Regions from separate parts of the Mesorhizobium sp. M8A.F.Ca.ET.202.01.1.1 genome, predicted to be linked through region 2. Evidence: riboswitches for the same ligand, from Rfam matches in the RefSeq annotation. Region 2 holds a riboswitch; the other holds the start of a gene.

Evidence for each region. Region 2 has a riboswitch for cobalamin ahead of bluB (5,6-dimethylbenzimidazole synthase). Riboswitches for the same ligand answer to the same signal wherever they lie in the genome.
Region 1: another riboswitch for cobalamin. It lies ahead of EN845_RS03085 (DUF1636 family protein); the one in region 2 lies ahead of bluB (5,6-dimethylbenzimidazole synthase).

The regions. Positions count from the first base shown of each region.
Region 1 covers NZ_SRUN01000001.1:570,616-578,249, reverse strand. The annotation lists gene EN845_RS03105 (D-arabinono-1,4-lactone oxidase) at 1-349, shown strand, start outside; gene EN845_RS03100 (DSD1 family PLP-dependent enzyme) at 346-1,491, shown strand; gene EN845_RS03095 (helix-turn-helix domain-containing GNAT family N-acetyltransferase) at 1,662-2,597, shown strand; gene EN845_RS03090 (AraC family transcriptional regulator) at 2,606-3,439, opposite strand; cobalamin riboswitch at 3,648-3,857, shown strand; gene EN845_RS03085 (DUF1636 family protein) at 3,983-4,360, shown strand; gene EN845_RS03080 (ABC transporter ATP-binding protein) at 4,357-5,145, shown strand; gene EN845_RS03075 (ABC transporter substrate-binding protein) at 5,192-6,139, shown strand; gene EN845_RS03070 (iron ABC transporter permease) at 6,139-7,188, shown strand; gene EN845_RS03065 (MarR family transcriptional regulator) at 7,338-7,634, shown strand, end outside.
Region 2 covers NZ_SRUN01000015.1:96,791-104,424, forward strand. The annotation lists gene EN845_RS27835 (pirin family protein) at 1-209, opposite strand, end outside; gene EN845_RS27840 (DUF2277 domain-containing protein) at 250-516, opposite strand; gene EN845_RS27845 (exodeoxyribonuclease VII small subunit) at 610-861, opposite strand; gene EN845_RS27850 (histone deacetylase family protein) at 865-1,791, opposite strand; cobalamin riboswitch at 1,970-2,152, shown strand; partial or broken gene bluB (5,6-dimethylbenzimidazole synthase) at 2,324-2,830, shown strand; gene EN845_RS27860 (hypothetical protein) at 2,998-3,981, opposite strand; gene EN845_RS27865 (TetR/AcrR family transcriptional regulator) at 4,071-4,679, opposite strand; gene EN845_RS27870 (MFS transporter) at 4,799-6,019, shown strand; gene ribB (3,4-dihydroxy-2-butanone-4-phosphate synthase) at 6,039-7,139, opposite strand; gene aroC (chorismate synthase) at 7,230-7,634, opposite strand, start outside.

The DNA.
Region 1 (7,634 bases), on a different contig from region 2:
CATCGAACTGACCGAGAAGCATTTTCCGGAAGTCTATTTCCCGATGGAGGTGCGGTCGGTGGCATCGGACGAATTCTGGCTCTCGCCCTTCCACAAGAGGCTCACCTGTTCCATCGCCATCCACCACGACGCGGCGAACGATCCGTTGCCATTCATGCGCGCGGCCGAGCCGATCTTCCGCAGATATGGCGGCAGGCCGCACTGGGGCAAGATGCACAGCCTGAAAGCGGCCGACCTGAAAAAGCTTTATCCGCGTTGGGACGATGCGATTGCGGTGCGCCGCGACATCGACCCGCACAACCGTTTCGTCTCGCCCTATATCGCCGATCTCTTCGGCATCGACCAATGAAAGCCTATTTCGCCTCGCTTTCGGATGCGCTGAAGCAGGCGGGCATCTTCCAACCCTGCCTGCTGCTCGACCGCGACCGGCTGGACAGCAACATCGCCCTGGTGAAGCAAAGGCTCGATCCTCGCCTCGCCGTGCGGCTGGTCGACAAGTCGCTCGCTTGCCTGCCGTTGCTTGCCCATATCGGCAAGGCGCTTGGTACCCACCGCTTCATGACCTTCCACCCGCCGATCAGCGAGGCGGTGCTGAGCGCGTTTCCGGATGCGGACCTCCTCTACGGCAAGCCGATGCCGGTCGGCGCGGCAAGGGCGGCGCTTTCCAAGGGGAACGCAGCCGGGTCGAGGGTATGCTGGCTGATCGATACACAGCAGAGGCTGACGGAATATGGCGCGCTCGCCGACGAACTCGGCGTCGAGCTGCGGATTGCTTTCGAAATCGATGTCGGACTGCATCGCGGCGGCTTCGCCGAACCGGAAGCCCTCTCGCAGGCGTTGAAGGCGCTGCCGGCCCACAAACGGCTGCGCTGCGAAGGCGTCATGGCCTATGAAGCGCATGCGCCGCATATACCCGGCCTGTTCGGCGGGCCGGCGAGGGCATTGGCGCAAGCCTCGGAACGAGCCGCCGCTTTCGTGGCGCGCCTCGGCATGGACCAGCGCCATATCTTGAACATTGGCGGCAGCAAGACAGCGCTGCTTCATCATGGCGGCGCTGCCAATGAAGTGTCGATGGGCTCGGCCTTCGTGCTGCCCGGCGATTTCGACACGCCGGGCCTCGGTGGCTTTCAGCCGGCGGCCTTCATTGCGACGCCGATCCTGAAAGTGGTCGAGCCGATGCTGCCCGGCCCGCCGGCGGTTTCGCGTCTGCTCCAGGCGCTCGGCCGGTTTCCGCGCAAGGGTTGTTATCTCTATGGCGGCAAATGGATGGCCGAACCGGTGTTTCCCGAAGGCATGACGACGAACGGCCTGCTTGGCCTGTCCTCCAACCAGCAATTCATGGGCCTGCCCGCCGAGGCCGTTGTCAGGCCCGGCGACCATGCGTTCCTGCGGCCGACGCAGAGCGAAGCCGTGCTGCAGCAGCTCGGACCGATCGCGGTGCTTTCCCGTGGCAGGATCGTCGACCGCTGGCCGGTGCTGCCGATGGGGTGACGTTTCGGCGTTCGCCACTGGCGCCTGCATTTGCGATGTCGTGATTCTAGGGGCTGCGCTCCTCTTCGCTCCTTCTCCTAGAATGACGAAGTTGTGAAGCGCCTCGTTACAATGACTTTATTGACTAAGTCAACTAAATGATTGATCCTGTCCACGACAGGAGGACTGCCATGACGATCCACGACCACCCCGGCAAGGAACGCATCGACGCAGTGCGCGCCTTCAACCGCTTCTACACCCGCCAGATCGGTGTGCTCGACGAAGGTTGGCTGAAAAGCACCTTTTCGCTTACCGAGGCGCGGGTGCTCTATGAGCTTGCCCATCGCGACGGGCTCGTCGCCAGCGACCTGGTGCGCGATCTCGGCCTCGACCCTGGCTATGTCAGCCGTTTGCTCAAAAAATTCGAGGAACGCGGTCTGGTCGAGCGCGAAGCCACCGAAGCGGACGCGCGCCGCGCCTCGATCGCGCTGACGCCGGCGGGCAGGGAAGCCTTCGCGCCGCTCAACCAGGATTCGCACGACCAGGTGCGAGCGCTGCTCGATCGACTGGCGCCCGTCGACCAGGATCGGCTGGTCAAGGCCATGCGCATCGTTCAGGACCTGCTCGGCGACAGACCCGAACCCAAGGTGCCTTACATCCTGCGGCCGCTAGAGGTTGGCGACATCGGCTGGGTCACGCGCCGCCAGGGCATGCTCTACGCGCAGGACTATGGCTGGGACGAAACCTATGAGGCGCTAGTCGCTGAGATCCTCGGCGAGTTCGTAAAGAAATTCGATCCGAAATGGGAGCGCGGCTGGATCGCCGAGCGGGAAGGCGAGGTCGTCGGCTCGGTCTTCGTCGTGCGCAAATCCGATCAGGTGGCCAAGCTGCGGCTGCTCTATGTCGAACCGTCGGCGCGAGGCCTCGGCATCGGCAAACGGCTGGTCGAGGAATGCATCGGCTTTGCCCGCGCCAGGGGGTACAAGACGCTGACTTTGTGGACCAACGACATTCTGACCGCGGCCCGGCACATCTACCAGGCGGCCGGTTTCAAGCTGACCGAGGAAGAGCCTCACCATTCCTTCGGCAAGGATCTGGTTGGACAGAACTGGGATCTGGAGCTGTAGCGGCGCCTCTATGCCTTGACCGGCACCCAGATCTCCAGCCCGCCATTGCCGGTGCGGGCATCGAATTCGGGCCCATAGCGCTCGAATTCCGGCGCGTCGGCGATTTCATGGCCGGAGGCCGGGAGCCAGCTGTTCCAGATCGTGTTGACCGTGCGCCGGATGGTCGAGATGTGCTCGCGATGCGTGAAAACGGCGTATTTCCGCGCCGGCACGCGCACCCGGTAGAAGTCCTTCGGCAGGTCGGAGAAGTCCGACACTTCGACGCCGACGACATAGTCGAAATTGCCGGCATCGTCGCCGTTGAGGCAGACACCGTAGAAAACGCCTGGGACTTCGCCGGGTATGTTGCCGATATAAGGGCTGAAACGCTGCCACTGCATCGGAATGCCGGCGCTCGATTCGCAGCTGTAGCGCTCGCCGAAGCCGGCGATGAGGAAAGGTCGGCTGGTCTCGAAGCGCGGTGGTTCGAGGCTGGTGAGCAGGGTATGGTCCATCAGGATAGGCTCCACGAGATCGAGTGTCTTGGTCGAACCTTGCGCGCGCACCAGTTCCGGCGTGGTGCCGAACTGGTCGCGGAAGGCACGGGTGAAAGCCTCATGCGAGTTGTAGCCGGCGTCGAGCGCGACGCACAGTATGTCGGGCGCGCCGCCGGCGAGCCTGCGCGCCGCTTCGGTCAGCCGGCGCGAGCGCATGTAACCCATGACGGAACGGCCGGTGGCCGCGCCGAAGGCGCGTGTCACATGAAAGCGCGACACGCCGCTGCTTTGGGCGACGTCGTCGAGCGTAACAGCCTCCGGCAGATGGCTTTCGACAAACCATAGCGCTTTCTCGGTCGGGTTCATGTGTTCCTCGCATGTGGCGTCTTCACTCTGGCGCCTCGTTGCCCGGCCAGTTTGATCGAAATTGCGCATGGCGCAAAATCGAAAACGGCAACGCTGTCAGGCGTGGACGTAAAGTCCGTGCACGCCATGCCGACGGCAGGCTTGCTCTCGTATAAGTTCTGTTATAACAAAACAAGGCAGTCGCCTTGCCTCGAAACCGCTCGCGGCATAGGCTGCGACTCGTGATGGTCCCCGAGCCGAAAGGCGAGGGGTGAAAAGGGAACGCGGTGAGACCCGGTTTTGGGGTCGAGGCCGCGGCTGCCCCCGCAACTGTAAGCGGCGAGCAAGATCCGGAACGCCACTGGCCGGCAAGGCTGGGAAGGCAGGATTGCGCAGAGACCCGTGAGCCAGGAGACCTGCCATCACTGAGTTGACCGGACGGGGTGTGCCGGGAGGAAACGTGGACATCGGTCTTGTCGGCCGGTCGACCAACATCCTTCCGTCGCCAGTTTTGAAAGTGACGGGAAGTTGGACGGCACAATCGATCGTATTCAGCCCAGCCCCATGCACCAGATCATCGTGTGCACCCTTTGCCGCGACGTGCCGACCGGCATCAGGTCGGGCGAAGGTTTGTGCGCCGAGTTGCGCTTCCGCCTCTCGGCCCAGCCTGACGTGGCGCATGGTTTCACGGTCGAGGGCGTGGCTTGCATGGCGGGTTGCGCGCGCCCCCTGACGGTGGCTTTCCAGGCACCAGGCAAGGCCGCCTATCTCTTCGGGTCGATCGACGCGCAGGCCGACGCCGCCGACCTCGTGCGATTTGCCCGGCTCTACGCTTCGCTTGCCGACGGCTGGTGCAATTCCGGACAACGTCCGCCGCGCCTGGCCGGCAAGACGCTTGCCCGCATTCCGGGGGCGGGCAAGCTGGCGGAAGGCAGTCGATGACAACGCCGCTTCTCGATGCGTGCGACCTGGGCGCGATAGCGAATGGCCGGCATCTGGTCCATGCGGTCAGCCTGTCGGTGACATCAGGCGACCGCCTTGCCATCATTGGCCCCAACGGCGCCGGCAAGACCACGTTGCTGCGCATGTTGTCCGGCATGCTCAGGCCGAGCTTCGGAGAGGTGAAGCTTGGCGGGCGGCGCCTGGACATGATTTCGCCCGCCAAGCGGGCCCTGCATATCGCCGTCGTGGGCCAGAGCGACCAACCGGATCCGCGTTTGGCGGTGATCGACTATGTCGAGCTTGGCCGCGTCCCGCATGCCGGCCTGAGGGGCCGGAGCGAGGAACGCGACATTGTGGTGGACGCGCTGCGCCGGACCGGCCTGTTGTCGTTGCTCGGCCGGAGCATCGGCTCGCTGTCTGGTGGCGAACGCCAGCGCGCCCAGCTTGCGCGTGCCATCGCGCAGGAGCCCAAGATCCTTTTTCTCGACGAACCGACCAACCACCTTGACCCGCGCGCCCGCGCGCAGCTGCTCGAACTGGTGGCCGGCTTCGGCATGACCGTTATCGCGGTGCTGCACGATCTGACCCTGGTGGCACCCTTCGCCACCAGGGTCGCGGTGATGAACGAAGCCCGGCTGCAGGCGCTGGCGCCGCCGCACGAGGCGTTGACGCAACAGCTGATCCGCGAGATTTTCGGCGTCGACGTGTTTCGCCTGCGCCATCCCACCGAGGATCGCGAACTGACGGTGTTCGACCTTCCGAACCGCGCCTCGCCGCCATCCTGATCAACGCCCCTCATCGTCCGACACGGTTCAACCAAGGAGCAAATCCGTGAAACGCCTTGCCTTCTCGCTCGCCCTCTCGCTGCTGGCCTCGACGGCCTTCGCCTTCCCCGTCACCGTCGACAGCTGCGGCAAGCCGCTGACCTTCGACGCTCCGCCGAAGCGCGCCGTCATCCATGATCTCAACATGGCCGAGATGGCCTTCGCGCTGAAGCTGCAGCCTTCGATCGTCGGCCTGACGGGCATCAGTGGATGGTACAAGGTCGGCCCCGAATTCAAGGCCGAACAGGGTGCCATTCCCGAACTGGCGCCGAAATATCCGACCCTGGAGAACCTCGTCGCCGTCGAGCCCGACGTCTTCTTCGCCGGCTGGTACTACGGCATGAAGCCCGGCGGCGACGTGACGCCCGACACGCTCGCTCCGCACGGCATCAAGACGCTGGTACTGACCGAAAGCTGCGTCCACCTCGACAAGAGCCGCCCGGCCGCCTCCATGGACCTGCTCTATGGCGACCTCGAAAAGCTGGGCAAGATCTTCGGCAAGGAGGCAGAAGCGGAACAGCTTGTTGCCGGCTGGAAGGCGCAACTCGCCGAGATCAGCGCCAAGGTCGGCAGCGCGAAGGGAACACGCGTGTTCCTCTACGATTCCGGCGAGGACAAGCCGTTTACCGCGGGAAAATTCGCCATCCCCAGCGCCATGATCTCGGCGGCCGGCGGCGACAATATCATGGCCGACTTGGAAACGAGCTGGGGCAACACGGACTGGGAGACGGTGGCGGCGCGCAATCCGCAATTCCTCATCCTGCTCGATTATCAGGACGGCGGCGGCTACAGGAAACTGCTCGATTTCCTGAAGGCGCACCCGGCGATGAAGGAGACGGACGCGGTCAGGAACGAGCGCTTCGTGGCGCTTCGTTATGCCGAGCTGACACCAGGACCGGCGAACATCGAAGCCATCGGCAAGATCGCCAGGGCGATGCATCCGGAAGCGTTCTGATGGATCTTGCCCGAGAGCACAAATCCGGCGTGCTTTCAGGGCACAGGGCCTTCACGCTGGCCATGACGGCGGGCGCGGTGACGCTCGTCGCTCTCGCGCTGCTGTCGATCGCTTATGGCTCGACGCTGATACCTCTGAGCGATGTCATCGCCGCCCTTGGCCGTGCCGTCGGACTGGACGAGCCTGAGATATCGGGCCCGGTCGGCAAGATCGTCGTCGACCTGCGGCTGCCGCGCACGATCCTGGCGATCTGTGTCGGCGGCGGGCTGGGCATCGTCGGCGCGCTTTTGCAGACGGTGACCCGTAACGATCTTGCCGACCCCTTCCTGTTCGGCCTGTCGTCGGGGGCCGCCGCCGGCGCGGTTTCCGTCATTACCGTGTTCGGCGACAGTTTCGGCATCTGGACCTTGCCCGTGGCTGCGTTCACTGGCGGCATCCTCGCCGCCTCCATCGTGCTTTTGCTGGTGGCGCGGGTGAGGGGGCAAGGTCCTGAGCGGCTGATCCTCGCCGGTCTTGCCGTTTCCTTCATGTTCACGGCCTTGACCAATTATCTGGTTTTTGCCGGTGACCAGCGCGCGGCTCATTCGGTCCTGTTCTGGACCATGGGCGGGCTCGGGCTGGCGCGCTGGGACAATGTATGGCTGGGGGCGGTGGGCGCCGGCACGATCGCGGCCTACGGGCTGTGGAGCCATCGCAGCCTGGACGCTTTCCTCGCCGGTGAGAGCGCCGCCGAGAGTCTAGGCGTGCCGGTGGCGCGCATGCGCAGGACGACATTTCTCGTGGCCGCTTTCTCGACGGCAATCCTCGTCTCGGTCGCCGGCGTGATCGGCTTTGTCGGATTGATGATACCGCATCTGTCGCGGCCGCTGGCCGGTCCACTGCATCTGCGCCTGATCACAAGTTGTGCGCTGTTCGGGGCGGTGCTGCTGCTGGCAAGCGATCTCCTGGCCCGAACCTTGCTGCCGCCGCAGGAACTGCCGATCGGCATCATCACCAGCTCGCTCGGCGCGTTCTTCGTCGTCACCATGGTTGTCCGAAACCGCCTGTGAAGACGTGCCCTCCGAGCGTTGTTGCGCACCGGTACACGTTCATCTGCCGCTAACCAGGATCGGATTGCAGGCCTGCCATGCGCATTTTGCCGGCTTTCATCGCGCTGTGGCATCTTGAATAGTAAGCACGCTTATTATATCTATCGCTTATGGTTTCAGATGGCATCGACAGATTGGGATTTTTGATCCACGACGTGCAGCGCCTGATGCGCAAGCGCTTTGAGGCGCGCGCCAGCGGGCTGGGCCTGTCTTCGGCGCAATGGCGGCTTCTGGTCCGCGTTGCCAAGGAGGCGGGCGTAGCGCAGGCGCGGCTCGCCGAACTGCTCGAAATCGAGCCGATCAGCGTCTCACGCCTGGTCGACCGGATGGAGGAGGGCGGCTGGATCGAACGCCGCTCCGACGCGGCCGACCGGCGCGTGCGCATGATCTTCCCGACCGAGAAGGCG
Region 2 (7,634 bases):
ACATCGAGCGCCTGGCCGGCGCGCAGGATGGCCGGGCCCATGCGGTCGAAGAAGATGAACGGCCCGACCAGCCGCCTCTTGGCGGTCGGCAACGCGCGGCGCACTTCGAAGCCGCCAATATCCTTGGCGTTGGGGATGACCATCAACTCGATCTGGTCGCTGGCGAAGGCATCGCCGGCCTCAGGGTCTTTCCCCGGGAAGAAGCTCATGAACTCTCCTGGTCAGCGCTCGGTGGCTGCCTCAGCCGCATCAGGCAAAGCGGATCGCGGCCTTTGCTCTTAGTTTGGCCGCCACCTCTTCGCGATTGCGCGGATGCTGGTGGGTTTCGAGGGAATCAAGCAATTCGCGTGCCGATGCCGCGATGGCTTCGACAGCATGATCGAACGCATGCTGGTTCTGTTTCGACGGCCGCGTCGTTCCACTCAGCTTGCGGACAAACTGGAGTGCCGCGTCGCGGACTTCGTCGTTGGTTGCCGGCGGATCAAAATTGAACAGGGTCTTGATGTTTCTGCACATCGTTTCCAAACCTCCTCTTGTCCGTTTCAATCGGGACGAACTGTATCCTCAATCATGATCGTGTCCAAAAATCGGTAAGACTGCGAGGGCGCCTTAGTCCGCGTCGAGCGGCTCGGTTCCAACCGGCTTGCCATCGCGCGACAGCCTGATCTTCTCGACCTTGTCCTCGGCTGCCTTCAGCAAGCGGTCGCAATGCGCCTTCAGCGCCTCGCCGCGCTCGTAGATCCGGATCGACTGGTCGAGCGGCACGTCGCCGCGCTCCAGATCATCGACGATCTTCTCCAGCGCGTCGAGTGCCTGTTCGAAGCTCATCGCCTTGACGTCTTCGTTGATCTCACCGCTCATCATTCATCCTTTCATCAGTCGCCCGACATGGGCGGCGACCGAAAATGCCAATCCTTGCAGATCGTAGCCACCCTCGAGCAGGCTGACGAGCCGGTTGCCGCCGTGGCGTGCGGCGCGCTGCATCAGTTGGCCGGTCGCCCAGTCGAAATCGTCCTCGGTCAGATTGATCTCGGCCAGCGGGTCGCGGTGGTGCGCGTCGAAGCCGGCCGAAATGATGATCAGGTCGGGGGCGAAATTGTCGAGCGATGGCAGCACGCGCGACAGGAAGGCATCGCGAAACACCTCGCTGCCGGTCTGTGGCGCCAGCGGCGCGTTGACGATGTTGCCGGCACCGGTCTCGTTCTTCGCCCCGGTGCCCGGGTACAACGGCATCTGGTGCGTCGAGCAATAGAGCACCGACGGATCGTCCCAGAAAATATCCTGCGTGCCGTTGCCGTGATGCACGTCCCAGTCGACGACGGCGACACGCTCGGCGCCGTGCCTCTTCTGCGCGTAGCGGGCAGCGATCGCGGCCGTGTTGAAGAAGCAGAAGCCCATTGCCGTGGTCTTTTCGGCATGGTGGCCAGGCGGACGGGCGGCGACGAAGACATTGTCGGCGCGGCCCGCAAAGACGTCGTCGACGGCGGCGTTGGCGGCGCCGATCGCCGTGATCGCGGCCTGCCAGCTCTTCGGGCTGGCGGTGGTGTCGGCGTCGATGTGGGCAATGCCTTCGTGGGGGATGGCGGCGCGGACACGCGCGACGAAATCGGCGGGATGCGCATAGAGGATCGTCGCCTCGTCGCCTTGCGGTGCCTCGACGCGGTCGAGCGCGGCAAAAGCTTCGTCGTCGAGCACGCGCTCGATGGCGCGCAGGCGGTCGGGCCGCTCGGGGTGACCCGGCGGGGTGATGTGTTCGAGAAAGATGGGGTGCGTGTAGAGACGGGTAGCCATCTCCCCTATCTAGTGCCCCGGCGCCGTAATGGCCATGCGCAGCGGCTTGATCGCTGGGGAAAATCACGCCTGCGTCCATTGGCGTCGCTGCGGGGATTGGCGGCGCTGGGGCTTCGGCGTAAGGTTGCCGCCACTGCCTGGTGCCTGCCGGTCTGTTTGTTTTAGCCGCATTCTGCGACGCCAAATGATTTCACTTGGCTGCAAATGCTCCGGCGGGAGAATCGGGAACACGGTTGAATTCCGTGGCGTGCCCAACGCTGTAAGGGGGACCGCGCCGGTAAATGCCACTGTCGATGACGGGAAGGCACCGGACGCGGGTTGATCCCGAGCCAGAAGACCGGCCTGGCAGGCATCGTCATCCGCATGGTCAGGCGGATGACATCAGAGCGATGTGGGTCCTCTTGGACGCGCAAAGTTCGCTCTGAGAATTTGAACTGCTGCAATCGCAAGGGGATAAGCGATGCCGGAAGCCATGACCGCTCCAATGGGCGATGGATTTGATCAGATAGCGCGTGACGCGGTTTATCGCGCCATGTTCACGCGGCGCGACGTCCGCAGCCATTTTACATCGGAGGCGATCGACGATGCAGTGCTGGCGCGGCTGCTGCTTGCCGCCCACCACGCGCCATCGGTCGGCTTCATGCAACCCTGGAATTTCATCGTCATCCGCGATGCCGCGCGACGGGCGAAGGTGCGCGACCTGTTCCTTGCCGCGCGCGAGCAGGAACTGCCGGCAATCGAGGCAGACCGGCAGGCGCTCTACCGCAAGCTCAAGCTCGAAGGCATTTGCGAAAGCGCATTCAACATCTGTATCACCTGCGACCGCGAGCGCTCGAAAGGCTCGCCGCTGGGGCGCTGGCACAACCCGGAAATGGATCTCTACAGCACGGTCTGCGCGGTGCAGAATTTCTGGCTGGCCGCGCGCGCTGAAGGCGTTGGCGTCGGCTGGGTCAGCATCATCGAGGCGCAAGCGCTGAAAAGCCTGCTGTCTGTCCCCGACCACGTGACGCCGATCGCCTATCTTTGCGTCGGCCGTGTCTCGGAGTTCGCGCCGAAACCGGACCTCGAAACGCATGGCTGGGGCCGACGCCTGCCGCTGCCCGACCTGATCATGAGCGAGACGTTTTGCGGCCAGGGTGAGGCACCGCTCAAATTGGCGGTGGCGCGCCTCGACACCGTCGCAGGTGCGCCCGCCAGCCCCGCCGATCAGCGCGTCGCGCCGGCCGTGCCCCAGCGCGAGCCGCCGAAGGTGGAGAGCGCCTTGTCCTTGAGTTCCCGGAACTTCGATGAGGCTTCGGCCAGCCTGGCGTCCCAGGCCGGATCAGGCACCTGGCCCTCGATGGTCCTGAAATAGACCTGCATCAGGCAGGCAATGGCGAATGGCTCGATGAAGGCCGCCTTGAAAGCCCAGGCAAAGACGATGGCGAGCACGAAAGCCCAGCCGGCGAGTTGCCCGGGCATGACGTAAAGAATGGCGGCTGCCGGAGCCAGCATCAGCAGGAAAATCACGAAAGACACCCCCCACATGATGACCGCCAGCCAGACGGCGTTCTTGACCATGGTCTTGCCGTTCTGGGCGTAGAGCACCACGCCTTGGCGCGCCGTCTCGAACGGCGAGGACGAATTGATGCGGATGTTGTAGCCGAGAATGATCTCGTCGACATAGGTCAGCGACAGCCGGATCACCGTGTTGAGGAACGAGACCAGGCCGCTCAGACCGGGGATGGGCAGGAAGGCCGCGATGCCACCCAGCAGGCCGGTGATGGCGCGGATAGCGCCCTTGACCAGCTGGTCGACGACGAAAAGGATGTTCGCCTCGGCAAAGCGCTCGGTCACAACCTCTTTCGCGTAGGCGATCTGGTTCTGGCCGTCGGGAACGTCATGTCCGTCGATCAGATGCACCATGACGGCGATATGGCCTGCCTTGACGACGTAGAGGATGTATTCGCGGATCCAGTAGACGGCGATCGAGACGACGCCGAAACCGACCACACCGCCCCAAAGGGCAAAGGACAACGGTCCGTCGGGATCGGTGGAGATATGTCCGACGCCGTAGCCGACCGAGGCACCGGTGCCGGTGGCCATGACGTAGGCCAGTGTGATGCCGAAATAGACGACCATGCGAAAGACAATGAAAGGCCAGGTCCGCATCATGATGGACACCGACCTGCCGATATCGAAATCCCACATGCCCGATTCTCCCCTCAGAGATGGCTGGGGAGGATGCGCCCAAACCGGCTATTGTCAATTGCAGGCGGTGGCGGAAGCGCCACGGCGGCTCAGTTTGGCTGTGCTTCCGGTTTCTCGAGCAGGCCTTCGAGCAATTGCTTGAACGCCGCCACCACCTTCCTCGACGTCGCTTCGGGATCGTTCGAGTTGGCGATCCGCTGTGCGGCCTGACTGCTCGCACCGTTGATCAATCGCGCCGCCGTTTCGGGATCGACGCCCGGCACCACCATCCCCTCCTGTTGCAGCGCCGTCAGATGATCGGTCATTGAACCGACGCAGGCATTGGCATTCGACCATTGCGCCGGGTCTCCCAGCACGGCCGGACCGTCCCGGAACATGATGCGCTGGATTTCCGGCTCCAGTGCCATTTCGATGTAGGTCGTGCATTCGTCGACGAAATGCTGCCAGCGGGTCGGCGCCCTCGCCGCGACCTCATTCACCCGGGCGGCCATTTCCGCGTCGATCTCGGCGATAACCGCCTGCAGCAGTCCCTTCTTGTCGCCGAAGTGATGATAGAGGGCGCCGCGTGTCAGCCCGGCCGACGCGGTGAAATCGTCCATCGACGCTTCGGCGTAGCCAATGGTGCCGAAAGCCTGGCGGGCCGCCGTGATCAGCTTGGCTCGCGTCTCGGCAATCATCTCCTTGCGGGGTCTGTGCATTGTTCTGGACCTATCCACATACGTCTCGTATGCCAATTGACATACGCAACGTATGAACTACCTGACATTCATACGCATCGTATGTAATTGTCGCATCATCCTTTGTCGAGGAACCAGCCATGCAAAACCCCTATTCGGAAATCTTTCGAGCCCCCGGAACCAAAGGCTTTGCGGCCGCCGGCTTCCTGGCGCGCCTACCGATCGCCATGGCACCGATCGGCATCGTCGCGATGCTGTCTCAGACGCGTGGCGAATACTGGCTGGCCGGCGCGGTCTCGGCGACTTTCGCGCTGGGCAACGCTTTCGTGGCGCCGCAAATATCAAGACTGGTGGACCGTCTGGGCCAGACACGCATCGTGGTCCCCACCACCATCATCACCGTGATCGCCTTCGCGGTTCTCATCGCTGCAGCCAATCAGGATTGGCCGGTCTGGACGCTGTTCGTCTCGGCACTGGCGGCCGCGGCCATGCCCAGCATGCCGGCAATGGTGCGCGCTCGCTGGACCGAGATCTTCAGAGGACGGCCGCAGATGAACACCGCTTTCGCCTTCGAATCGGCTGCGGACGAACTGGTCTATATTGCCGGCGCGTCGCTGTCGGTGGGGCTCAGCGCAGGCCTCTTTCCTGAAGCCGGCGTCCTGGTCAGCACCGTGCTCCTCGCCATCGGTTCAACGGCTTTCATCCTGCAGCGCTCGACCGAACCGCAGGTGCGGCCGGTGGACCGTGCCACGAGCGGCTCGGCAATAAGGCTGCGGTCGGTGCAGATCATCACCCTTGCCTTGATTTTCATCGGCGCGACCTTCGCGACGACGGAGGTGAGCACCGTGGCCATCACTGGGGAATTCGGTCAGCCGGGCGCCGCCAGCCTTGTCATCGGCGTCTATGCGCTAGGATCGTTCGTGCTCGGCATCATCGTCGGCGCCCTCAACCTGCAAGCACCGCTGCAACGCCAGTTGGCAATCGCGGTCGCCCTGGTCGCGCTTGGCACGCTTTTGCCGCTCACCGCCGGTACGGTGCCGCTTCTGGCGCTGACCGTGTTCATCAGCGGCGTGGCGATCTCGCCGACCTTCATCACCGCCTTCGGCCTGATCGAACGGCACGTGCCGGAAGCGATGCTGACCGAAGGCATCACCTGGGTGATGACCGGCATCGGCATCGGCATGGCGCTCGGTTCCTTCGCCGCCGGCGCGGTGGTGGATGCGTTCGGCGCCCAGAACGGGTTCTGGGTTTCGGTTGCATCAGGCGTTATCGCACTGGTCACGGTGCTGCTCGGCCAGCGCAGCCTCGCCACCCACGAATGCGAGTTGGAAGGATGCGAGGCGGCAATCCCTGCCGAATGACCGCCAGGGTTTGTTGAGCTCAGATAATCTCGGTCTTGGCGATATGAATGCCAAACCCTTCGAGGCCGACATAATGGCGCTCGCGCGAGGCGATCAGGTTGATCGAGGAAATGCCGAGATCCTTGAGAATCTGGGCGCCGAGCCCGATCTCGCGCCATTCGCTCTCACGCCGGCGCGCCTCTTCATGGTCCTCGCGGTCGCCCGACGCCGGCCGCTTGCGCTCCTGGTGGGCAACGCCGACCGAGCCCTCTCTGAGATAAACGATGACGCCGCGCTTGCGCTCGCCCATCGCCTTCATGACGCCGTCGAGCCGGTGGCTGGTGCCGAACACATCGGTCACCACGTCCTCCGAATGCAGCCTCACCGGCACGTCCTCGCCGTCGCGGATGTCGCCGAAGACGATGGCGACGTGATGCATCGTGTCCCAGGGCAGTGTGTAGGTGAAGACCTGCGCCTTGCCACCCAGCGTCTCGATGTCGGAGCAAGCGACGCGCTCGACCAGCGTTTCCTTGCGTTGCCGGTAAGCGATGAGGTCGGCGACCGAAACCTGCTTCAGGCCGTGTTCCTCGGCGAAAGCCTGCACCTGCGGGCCGCGCTTGACGGTGCCGTCATCATTGACCAGTTCGGAAATGACACCGATCGGCGGCAGGCCAGCGAGCTTGCACAAATCCACGGCCGCCTCGGTATGGCCCGAGCGCATCAAGACGCCGCCTTCACGCGCGATGAGCGGGAATATGTGGCCGGGGCGGACGAAATCCGAAGCGCCGACATTGCCGTTGGCAAGATTGCGCACGGTCAGCGTGCGGTCGTCGGCCGAAATGCCTGTCGTCGTGCCGTGCTTGAAGTCGACGCTGACGGTGAAGGCAGTGGTGTGGGCCGAATCATTGTCGGCGACCATCGGCGCGAGGTTCAGCCGCTTGGCTTCTTCGCGCGGCATCGGCGTGCAGACGATGCCCGACGTGTTGCGCACGATGAAGGCCATCTTCTCCGGCGTGCAGTGGACGGCGGCGACGATCAGGTCGCCCTCGTTCTCACGCCCATCATCGTCCATGACGACGACGATCTCGCCGCGTTCGAAAGCCCGAATGGCTTCGACGATCTTCTTCTGGTCGTAAGGCATGGAAATGCTCGCTTCGCTCGCAGGGAATAGGGAATAGGCAGTAGGGAAAGGAAATTTTGGCTCTTTGGGGCGGGCAGACTGGCCTACTGCCTAATCCCTACTACCTATTCCCTTTCCTGTCTGTCCTCGATGCCGCAGATAGTGGTCGGCAATGGCGCAGGCAACCATGGCCTCTCCGATCGGGACGGCTCGGATGCCGACGCAGGGGTCGTGGCGACCCTTGGTCATCACCTCCACGTCGTTGCCGTCCTTGTCGATCGATTTGCGCGGCGTCAGGATCGACGAGGTCGGCTTGACGGCAAAGCGCGCGACGATCGCCTGGCCGGTGGAGATGCCGCCGAGGATGCCGCCGGCATTGTTGGAGAGGAAGACCGGCTTGCCGTCATTGCCCATGCGCATCTCGTCGGCATTCTGTTCCCCAGTGATACGCGAGGCCTCGAAACCATTGCCGATCTCGACGCCCTTGACGGCGTTGATCGACATCAGGCCGGAGGC